One region of the Sinorhizobium arboris LMG 14919 genome, then DNA from elsewhere that is predicted to be linked to it. Evidence: predicted binding sites of a transcription regulator. Region 1 holds the regulator's gene; each other region holds the start of a gene.
What was found. The regulator LexA, encoded in region 1, represses DNA repair genes until DNA is damaged. The targets are predictions, from matches to a motif close to TGTTCNNNNTGTGTTCNG.
Positions count from the first base shown of each region.

Region 2: SINAR_RS01000000134500 (helicase-related protein) is a predicted target of LexA. The motif match lies at 1,420-1,437, and genes of this name have one in related genera.
Region 3: SINAR_RS0111350 (DNA recombination protein RmuC) is a predicted target of LexA. The motif match lies at 1,209-1,226, and genes of this name have one in related genera.

Region 1 covers NZ_ATYB01000014.1:1,451,831-1,455,101, reverse strand. The annotation lists tRNA gene SINAR_RS0118200 (tRNA-Asn) at 198-272, opposite strand; gene SINAR_RS1000000137825 (hypothetical protein) at 414-722, shown strand; gene SINAR_RS0118190 (hypothetical protein) at 774-1,121, opposite strand; tRNA gene SINAR_RS0118185 (tRNA-Cys) at 1,418-1,491, opposite strand; gene lexA (transcriptional repressor LexA) at 1,660-2,376, opposite strand; gene SINAR_RS1000000135520 (hypothetical protein) at 2,554-2,718, opposite strand; tRNA gene SINAR_RS0118170 (tRNA-Ala) at 2,892-2,967, opposite strand; tRNA gene SINAR_RS0118165 (tRNA-Ser) at 3,113-3,202, opposite strand.
Region 2 covers NZ_KE386497.1:722,841-726,111, forward strand. The annotation lists gene SINAR_RS0132370 (NYN domain-containing protein) at 1-9, shown strand, start outside; gene SINAR_RS01000000134500 (helicase-related protein) at 452-1,291, opposite strand; gene SINAR_RS0132385 (hypothetical protein) at 1,948-2,295, shown strand; gene SINAR_RS1000000138660 (recombinase family protein) at 2,516-2,743, shown strand; partial or broken gene SINAR_RS1000000138665 (recombinase family protein) at 2,740-2,811, shown strand; gene SINAR_RS0132400 (cold-shock protein) at 2,877-3,080, shown strand.
Region 3 covers NZ_ATYB01000014.1:55,137-58,407, reverse strand. The annotation lists gene fmt (methionyl-tRNA formyltransferase) at 1-521, opposite strand, end outside; gene def (peptide deformylase) at 596-1,120, opposite strand; gene SINAR_RS0111350 (DNA recombination protein RmuC) at 1,260-2,465, shown strand; gene SINAR_RS0111345 (ribokinase) at 2,569-3,271, shown strand, end outside.

The sequences.
Region 1 (3,271 bases):
GCCGACGCCAAGCGCAAGCTACGGACCTTTGACGGCGGTATGCCCGCCACCACGTGCAGAACCTCGCCCAGAGGGTCGAGGTCAGCGAAAGCGAGGTGAAGATTGTGGGATCGGAGCCCAAGCTGTTCGATGCGCTTCCAGCGGCCGGATGTGAGGTGTTAACTCGCAGGCGCGAAGCTTGCAGTTCTGAGCCAAAGTGGCTCCCCGGGCCGGATTCGAACCGGCGACCTATCGATTAACAGTCGAGTGCTCTACCGCTGAGCTACCAGGGAACATCTGCGCCGCAGAAGTGAGGCTGCTAATACAAATGCTTTTCCGATTTGCCAAGTGCTTTTTCAAAAAAAATGACGGGAACCGGTTGCCGCCCTGTGGAGAAGGCACCAAGTGTGGGCCATTGGTACGAAAGAACAACGATGGCGACTGAAGGCAAGAAGAGGCATTTTGGCATAGATCCCAAGACGCGTGAGATCGTGCTCGGCAGCTGGCGGATAAGCTTGCCCAGTTCCCCCGCCTTGCGTGTCCTCATCGGCGTGCTGCTCGTGTGTGGCGGTTTGCTCGGTTTTTTACCGGTGCTGGGCTTCTGGATGGTTCCTCTGGGCCTTCTCGTGCTTTCGCACGATATACCCTCGATCCGTCGCCGGCGCCGCAGGCTGGCCGTATGGTGGGCGCGATGGCGCGGGAAACCGAATTCCCCCGGGCCCAATTCCTCCGACAGGCCGTGATTCGCTCGAATCGCGAAGAGGACCACCTCTCCTGCGGGCGCACTGCATTTTTCAGTCGTCAGAACTACCCGGCTTTCGTCGCCACTTTGGCAGAAGAGCAAATATGACGCAGACGAGTACCAGAGCAGTCGGCCAGAAGTCGGTCGCCTGATCCCAACTCCATTTCCACATTTTGTAACCTTCAAGGTGAGGCGGCTGCAGGTTTGCGCTGATCTCGAAATCACGTTTCTCGCGTCCGTGAAAGTGTCCGGCGGCGAATGCGAGGCCGATGATCAGCGCCAGCCTCCTCGGCGCAACCACCATGAACAGCAGGGCGACGACTGCTGCGATACAGAAGCCCTCGACCACATGGCCGAGCCAATCAAAGTGGCGCTGAATGTAGCCCCAGGGAATATCCATCATGTCGCGCTTCGAGTACCGCCGCTCCCGACGAGCCGGGCTGACAGGGTGCTATAGCACAACCGCCAATCAGGGGGCCACAAAGTCCTCGGGACCTCAGCTCGGCGCTGTCCTTCGCGAATACGGATCCTGCGTTCGTCTGACGAAGGTTATTCGGTCTCGCCTTGTGAATGTCGTCACGCGACGACCAAGCCGCAATGTCAGAGCTGCTGAGGGGCAGCTGAGCGTGACTGAAGGGCTGTTGATGGCAAAGAAAAGAAAATTTCTCGTGCAGCAAAGCCGGATTCGTATGGCTTTGGAGGCCTCGGCCGGAATTGAACCGGCGTACAAGGATTTGCAGTCCTCTGCGTCACCACTCCGCCACGAGGCCTCTACGATTTGGATTTTCAAATCGTGGCGCGGATTTAGAATGATTGATCGGAATCCGCAAGAGGGTTCATTTCGAATAGGGGCTTTTTTATTCTGTTTAACTGTTTGCCTTCCGTTCTACGGATGGCGTGGTCATGATGCTCGAAGGCTCAACACCTTATCTGACGCCCTAGTGGTAGCGCCGGATGAGGCCGACCAGGCGACCTTGGATCTTGACCCGATCAGGACCGAATATGCGTGTTTCGTAAGCCGGATTGGCGGCCTCGAGCGCAATGGAGGCGCCCTTGCGCCGGAATCGCTTCAGGGTGGCTTCCTCATCGTCGATCAGGGCGACGACGATATCTCCTGGGCTGGCGGTGCTTCCATTCCGGATGATCACCGTATCGCCGTCGAGGATACCGGCCTCGATCATCGAATCGCCTTTGATCTCGAGAGCGTAATGCTCGCCATTGCCGATCATTTCGACCGGTACCGAAATATCGTGCATATTGTTCTGGATTGCAGAAATCGGCACGCCGGCAGCAATGCGGCCCATGACCGGAACGGTAACCGATGCGGTCTCGGCCGGCGGCGGCGCCTTCGGTGCGGGGGGCGGCGCTGCGGGCTTGCCGAGGCTGCCTTCGATCACGCTAGGCGAAAAGCCGCGGCGGACCTGCGAAGTGCCGGTATAGGCCTCCGGCAACTTGATGACTTCCAGAGCCCGCGCACGATTCGGTAGCCGGCGAATAAACCCGCGCTCTTCGAGTGCCGTGATCAAACGGTGAATGCCCGACTTGGACGCGAGGTCCAGAGCGTCTTTCATCTCGTCGAAGGACGGCGGGACCCCGGATTCCTTCATTCGTTCATGAATGAACAGAAGCAATTCCTGTTGCTTGCGGGTCAGCATGGCGCGTCACTCCAGAATCGCGAAACAAATCAAGAACAGAACCTATCTGTTCCATATGTGTTCCGCAAGTACCTAAAATTCCGTGAATTTCGCTTGCTGCTCTATGCAAGGGCGCAACGCCGGCATGCCGGGCAAAGATCACCGGTGTCTTCGGAGGCGAGGGCGGACTATGCGGGCCTAGTAGGCAAGGCGCAGCCCGCCCGGCGTAAGAACGTCGAATTCAGGCTCGGGATAGGGCCCGTACCATTGGGTGTAGGTCGTGTTGGTCGAGCCTGTGCTCGCGCATGCCGAAAGGGCGAAAAGGGCAAAGATTACCGCTGCCACCAAAGATTTATCAGGCATGTTTTTCTCCGCTCGCGGGAGTTGCCCAGACCTCGGAGGGGTCAGACCAAAACTTTCTCTCAAATCAGCTTTCTTGGCAAGCGCAGCCGAACCGTCGGGCCGACCGAGACTGGCGCAACCCGGCGGGGTTGCGGCAGTATTACCTATGTCTCCGGGTCGGACAAAGGTCAGGATGGTGGAGCCGAAGGGAGTCGAACCCTCGACCTCCGCAGTGCGATTGCGGCGCTCTCCCAACTGAGCTACGACCCCACTGATCAACGATTGTATATGAGTTTTCGCTCGCCTGCGCCAGCGCATTCCGCTTGCCGACCATATTGTAATGCAAGGATGCGGTTAATAGCTGCAGGCCGCGTGAACTCAAACGGCATGCATCGCGGTGCACTGATTTTCTGAATGGCGGAAGAGGTGGGATTCGAACCCACGGTACGCTTTCACGCACGCCGGTTTTCAAGACCGGTGCCTTAAACCGCTCGGCCACTCTTCCAAGTGATTGAGGAGCTTCGTGAAATTCGTTTCCGAGTTCTCGATAGACCGGCGATCGCTGCCGGTTTGC
Region 2 (3,271 bases), on a different contig from region 1:
CCAAACTGAACAAAGGAAGGCGCCGAGTCGAGACAATGGCACATAGCAGTCTTGGGCCAGAATACGCGGGCCTTCCGCTACAAAGCTCTTGAACTCCGCGCTTCCAGATCAGACGAAATGCGCAAGGGCCGGCCGCTGCACGTCACCGCTCGCCTTCCCTGCGCGAGAATTCGTTGGCCCGTTCGGGGTCGTCTGCAGCAATGGCCTTCAAGAACCAGCACCGCGGACTCGTCTACCACTGAAAGGACCATGGTGTTGAGCTCGGGAAACAGAGGAGCCTACTTGCTGCGGCCCTCTTCGGCATTCCAGGCAACGGGAGCTCTCGGACTGATCCGTTCGATCGAACCGCCGGCTCCTCGGTGCGGACGTCTTTTTGGGGCCGGAGAGACTTTACAGCAAATCCTAGACGCAGCGTCCTCCGGAGGAGCGACGATGATCGCGACGAACTCGCCTAGCCAAAGACTGACGTCAGATGATCCGGCAGCGATTCCTGGCGGGGGTTGAGGCCCGCGCACCGATCGCAGCAATATCTGAAGCGCTGAGGCTTGCTCTCTTTGGCAAAAACCGAGGTTAAAATGCCCCGTCCAAGTCCTTGGCGCGCGGTCACTTTCGGGCCCTCGAAATACTCGACGAGCACCTTGCGGAAGCAGTCCTTCGACCCAAGCAGGGCGGCGAGGTCGTCTATTTGAGAGAACCGCCGCAGCAACATCGCCCGCGCCGTGACCTCGTCGAGTCCCGAACCACTCGCGGTCTTTTCGGCCATGAACCGAAGAAGTCCGACATCACGGCCGGCACGGCGACCGGTTTCAGTGAACGTAACGGCGACGGACTGCTTGCCGTCGCGACCAGCTCGGCCGAACTCCTGCAGATAGTCCTCCACCGATGCTGGCTGCTGCCAATGGATCACCAAACGGACGTCTGGAACATCTAAACCCATGCCGAACGCGCTGGTGCAGATGATGTGGTTGACGAGCGGACGGCTTTCTCCTTGAAACCTCTTCAGCAGTTCCTGCCGATCCCACTCAGTTCCAAGTTTCGAATGATAGAAGGGAATGTCCAGGCCATCGCTGCTGAGATTACTCTGCAATTCCTGCCCGATCCGCGCGGTCGGTACGAAGATCATCGCCTTGCGACTGGCAAACATTGGAAGCCGTAGCAGTTTGGTGATCTCGCGGTGACGAGCTGAGGCCGGAGCGCTCCACCGGATCAGCGCTATGTTTGGACGGTCGACGCCGCGGACGAACACTGTCGCGTCCTCGATGCCTAGCGACGAAAGGATTCGCTTCTGCATGGCCTGTCCCGCAGTCGCAGTGAAGGCAAGGATCGGAGGCGGGGTGACAAGGTTCGAGAGCGCGTCGGAGCCGCCCATCGATCTCGGAAGGAGATGATGGACATCGGCGTTGCTCGAACTCAGCTTCGTGGAACACGAGACGCACTGGTATCCGTCTCGCTCAAGAACCAAGCGTCGCGTCTCTTACCAGTTCCTCACCAGACCGAACTCGTCACACGTTTGCCTCGCTCGCGAAGATGCCGGAAACTCGCTGATAAAAAGTAACTGCTAGGCGCCGCTCTCGCGCTCGTTCGGTGAACTGAGCGTTGTTGACGGAGGCACCCGGCCGCTCGCCTCCTTTGATAGGGGAAGTCTGACCCGTGCGCGGTTTGCTGCACGGGCGTCGCCAAAGAGCCGCAGGGCAGCGTTCCCATACCCGTTCGAGCCGCTCCTCGTCTTGTATCGTGCGAGCGGCTGCGAGTGTGCCCGCAAGACGCGGCGGATGCACGCCCTCGTGGAAGCGCTGAAGAATTCGATCGGCCGATCGGCTCGTCCTTCGAGACAAGGTATTCAAAGACGACGCGCCCAGGCAGCTATGCCGCGCTCTGGGTCATGCTGGGTCCGTCTTGACTAGGGTTTACCAAGCGGCGATGCTTCCTCACGGACGAGGAGCAGCCATGATGACTTACGACTGGCAAGACACTCTCTTGGGCGAAGGGGACCTGGCAAGACGCGCGGCGGCAATGGTGCCCAGGATGCTAGCGCACCCAGCGGTCACTCTCGACCAGGTCTCGCAACTTCGAGGTCACATCGACGACTGCATCGGCAGGCTCGGAACCCTGCTCGTCGAAATGGAGAATGCCGGAGCCGATCAGGTCTTCGTCGGGGCCGCGCGCACGATACGTGATGCATGGCAGAGCCTTGCCCATAAAGCCGCTGAGAGGTCGCGATTGTTCGAAATTGGCTTCGTTGACGTCCGCCCCACGCTGACGGACACCAAGGATCAGGGCGTGGCCACGCACTAGTTGATCAGCCGAATGCTGGTGATCCGCTGTTACCGCGAGACCATGCGGCCTAGTGCAATCCCTAAGTTTCAGCTTGCGACCCGTCTCAGCACCTCAGCAAGGCGGCCGCCACCGCTGGGGACCATGGGCCCATGCGAAACTACGACGCGGATCATGTCCGTCGACATCCTGCGGCCGCACTCCGCGGGTGCTTGCCGACCTGCCTCAGCGAGACAGGAATATGGGAGCAATTCTCGGCTACGCGCGCGTATTGACCGGTGATCAGGATGTCGCTGGCCAGACGATGCGGCTCGAACAGGCCGGCGCCACCAGGGTTTTCACCGACATCAGATCAGGCAAGAGCATGGACCGTCCCGGCCTAGCCGAGCTGCTGACCCGCCCCGGCGACACGCCGTCGTGCGGCTCGATCGGCTCGGACGGTCACTGGCGGAGCTTTTGGAAACGATGAAGATACTGCGAGAGCGACAGATCGACCTTCTCAGTCTCGAGGAGAAGATCGGCACATCCTCGGCCGCCGGTGAGTTGATCTTCCACGTGTTCGGCGTCATTGCGCATTTCGAGCGGCGGCTGATTAGGATTTCATGGCAGCCGGTACGGCAAAGTTTTTCAACCAGGATAAGGGCTTCGGCTTCATCACGCCTGACAATGGTGCGGCAGATGTGTTCGTCCATGTGTCGGCGGTGCAGGGCTCCGCGCTTCTTCGAGACGGACAGAAGGTCAGCTACGAGCTGGGCCAGGACCGCAAGACCGGAAAGTCGAAGGCGGAAAACGTCAGATCAATTTGACCGTCACCTTCATCAAAGTTTCGCGACTTGCGTCGCCGCCTTATTCTTTCTCGACACAGCTTCGATCACTTGAGGATGCTCGACTGCACGCGCCTTTATCCCGCGAACGACCGGTTGTTCGGCCGGTCCTTACCCGCTACGGGAGTCTGTGAAAATTAGCGTCCGACGGACCTTTCCTCCCCAGCGGATCG
Region 3 (3,271 bases), 1.4 Mb from region 1:
ACCTGCATCAGCCGGTCGTGCAGCTCGCCCGCCGTCATCGCCTCGCCGATCGGCACCGACCGGGTGAGAGCCACGGGGCCGGTATCGAGCCCCTTGTCCATTTTCATCACCATCATGCCGGTCTCGCGGTCGCCGGCCATGATTGCCCGCTGGATCGGCGCCGCCCCTCGCCAGCGCGGCAGGAGCGACGCATGGCCGTTATAGCAGCCGTAGCGGGTGCCCGAGAGTATCTCCTCAGGCAGAAGCAGGCCGTAGGCGACGACGACCGCCACGTCCGCATTGAAATCCCGGAAGAGCCGGCGGTCCGCGGCCTGCTTGAAGTTGATGGGCGTCGACACCGGAACGCCGAGACGTTCTGCAGCCTGGTGCACGGGGGACTTCTGAAGGTCGAGGCCACGCCGGCCGCCCGGCCGCGGCGGCTGCGTATAGACGGCGGCGATCTCGTGCCCCGCCTCGGCGAGTGCGAGGAGCGTCGGCACTGAAAATTCCGGTGTGCCCATGAAGATGATGCGAAGCGGCAAGTGACGGCCTCCGTCTCTTTCGATTGCCCGTGAGCAGGCGGCGACCCAACCGGTATCGGCCGCAAGGCGGGGGATCAGATCGCCTTGGCGCCGCGCGTCTTTGCCGCCTTGGTGAACTTGCGGATCACCATGTCGCGCTTGAGCTTGGAGATATGGTCGATGAACAGGACGCCGTTCAGATGGTCGATCTCGTGCTGCAGGCAGGTGGCGAGCAGGCCATCCGCCTCGATCGTCTGTTCCTTGCCCTCGCGATCGACATACTCGACCGTGATCGCGGCCGGCCGTTCGACCTCGGCGTAATAGTCGGGGATAGAAAGGCAGCCTTCCTCATAGACCGAACGCTCCCCGGAAGAGCGAACGACCTTCGGATTGATGAAGACGAGCGGCTGCTTCTCCTCTCCCTCCTTCGTCACGTCGAGGACCAGGAGGCGTTTCGGCACCCCGATCTGTATCGCGGCTAGACCTATGCCCGGCGCGTCGTACATGGTTTCCAGCATATCGTCGGCAAGCCGGCGAATATCGGCGTCAATGGTCTCCACCGGTGTCGACACCTGGCGCAGAACCGGATCGGGAAGAATGATGAGCGGCTTGATCGTCATGCCGATCCCCATAGCCGATCTTTCCGTGGACGCGCAAGAAAATTGCCGCTTCCCCCGTGCTCGGTCCGATCATCGACACGATGGGGTTTGTTCTCGTTTTGATCTGGTCTTCGGATGCGAATCCGTTTAAGTTGCGGCCATGGAGCCCATCGCCTTTTCCTTCGACCAGCCGCTATTCGTCATCGGAACCCTGCCCGTTACGGTCGGCTGGCTCGTCACCGCCGCCGCCCTGTTGGCGGCGTCGCTCTCGGTTATTTTCACTCGCCGCGCGGGCTCGCGAAGAGCAGTCGAACACGACGAGCGGATGTCTGCGCTTATCGCGGCGCAGACGGAAATGCAGGGACGCATCGCGGCCATGGCCGAGGTGTTCGGCACCAGACAAGCGGAATTGAATCAGACACTCAGCCAGCGCATCGATGGAATGACGCACCGGATCGGCGCCTCGATCAGCGAACAGACGAAGGCGACGCACGAAAATCTGCGGCGGCTCCAGGAGCGGCTCGCGGTGATCGACAACGCGCAGAACAACATCCAGTCGCTCGCCAAGGACATGGCCGGGCTGCAGAGCATCCTCGCCAACAAGCAGACACGCGGCGCCTTCGGGCAGTCGCGCATGGAGGCGATCGTCGCGGACGGCCTGCCGATGGGCGCCTTCGCCTTCCAGGCGACGCTTTCCAACGGCGCGCGGCCGGATTGCACTATCCGCATGCCGAACGGCCAGCCGCCGCTGGTCATCGACGCGAAGTTTCCGCTCGAGGCCTGGAATTCCATGAGGGACGCGGAGAGTGCCGAACGTCGGCAGCAGGCCGCACAGGCCTTCCGGCGCGACATGGAGGTCCATATCCGCGATATTGCCGGCAAGTATCTGCTGCCGGGGGAGACGCAGGACACGGCATTCCTCTTCGTTCCCTCCGAATCGATTTTCGCCGAAATCCACGAGCATTTCGAAGCTGTCGTGCAGAAGGCGCACCGCCAGCGCATCGTCATCGTTTCTCCGTCGCTCCTGCTCCTGTCGGTCCAGGTGATTCAGGCGATCCTGAAGGACGCCCGCATGCGCGAACAGGCGCATCTCATTCAGGGCGAGGTCGCGCGGCTGATGGAAGACCTCTCGCGTCTCGACGAGCGCGTACGCAAGCTCCAAGGCCATTTCGCCATGACCCAGAAGGATGTCGAGGACATCCTGATCTCCGCGGACAAGTTGACCCGTCGCGGCGCCAAGATCGAGGCGCTCGAGCTGCAGGCGGAAGCCGATCCAAATCAGAACGGGAAGCCGGGCGACGGGAACGGACGCCCGCTGGACGGCCGCATGGGGCAATTGAAGCTGAGAGTGGTTGACGAGGACTGACGGCGTCGGGCAATCTCCGACAGTACGTGCCGCCCAGAACCGTGCAGCGGTTTTGGGGGACATCAGGCACAAACGCAGAAGCAAGCCGACGGGACACCTCCACATGATCACTGTTTTTGGGTCCATCAACATGGACCTGATCGCCACGGCCGCGCGCCTTCCGAAGCCCGGCGAGACGGTTGCAGGAACAGGCTTTTCCACTGCGGCGGGCGGCAAGGGTGCAAACCAGGCGCTTGCAGCGCGCCGTGCCGGCGCCTCGGTGCGCATGGCAGGTGCGGTCGGATCCGACGCCTTCGCCGAGGGCGCGCTGGCGCTGCTCAAGGATGCCGGCACCGATCTCGGTCTGACGAAGATCGTCGACGAGCCGACCGGCACGGCACATATCATCGTCGGCGGCGACGGCGAAAACGTCATCGTCGTCGTCGCCAGCGCCAATGCCCTCGTGAGCGAGCTCGACGCAGTGAACGCCGTTGCGAAAATGGCGGCCGGCGACACGCTGATGCTGCAGCTCGAAATTCCCGCCGCCTCGGTGGAAAAGGCCCTCGCCGAAGCAAAGCGGCGAGGCGTGCGCTCGATCATCAACATCGCGCCGCTGACGCCGGACGCGGCGCGCCTTGGCCGCATGGCCGATATCGTTATCGCCAACGAGACCGAGTTCGAGCTGCTCGCGGGCAAAGCAGGCATCGCCGGTGCCGAACGGGAACAGGCGATGAAGCGGCTGCACGGCGAGACCGGCCAGACCGTGATCGTAACGCTCGGCGCCGAGGGCGTCGTGGCGGTTCACGAGGGCGAGCTCCATCGTGCGA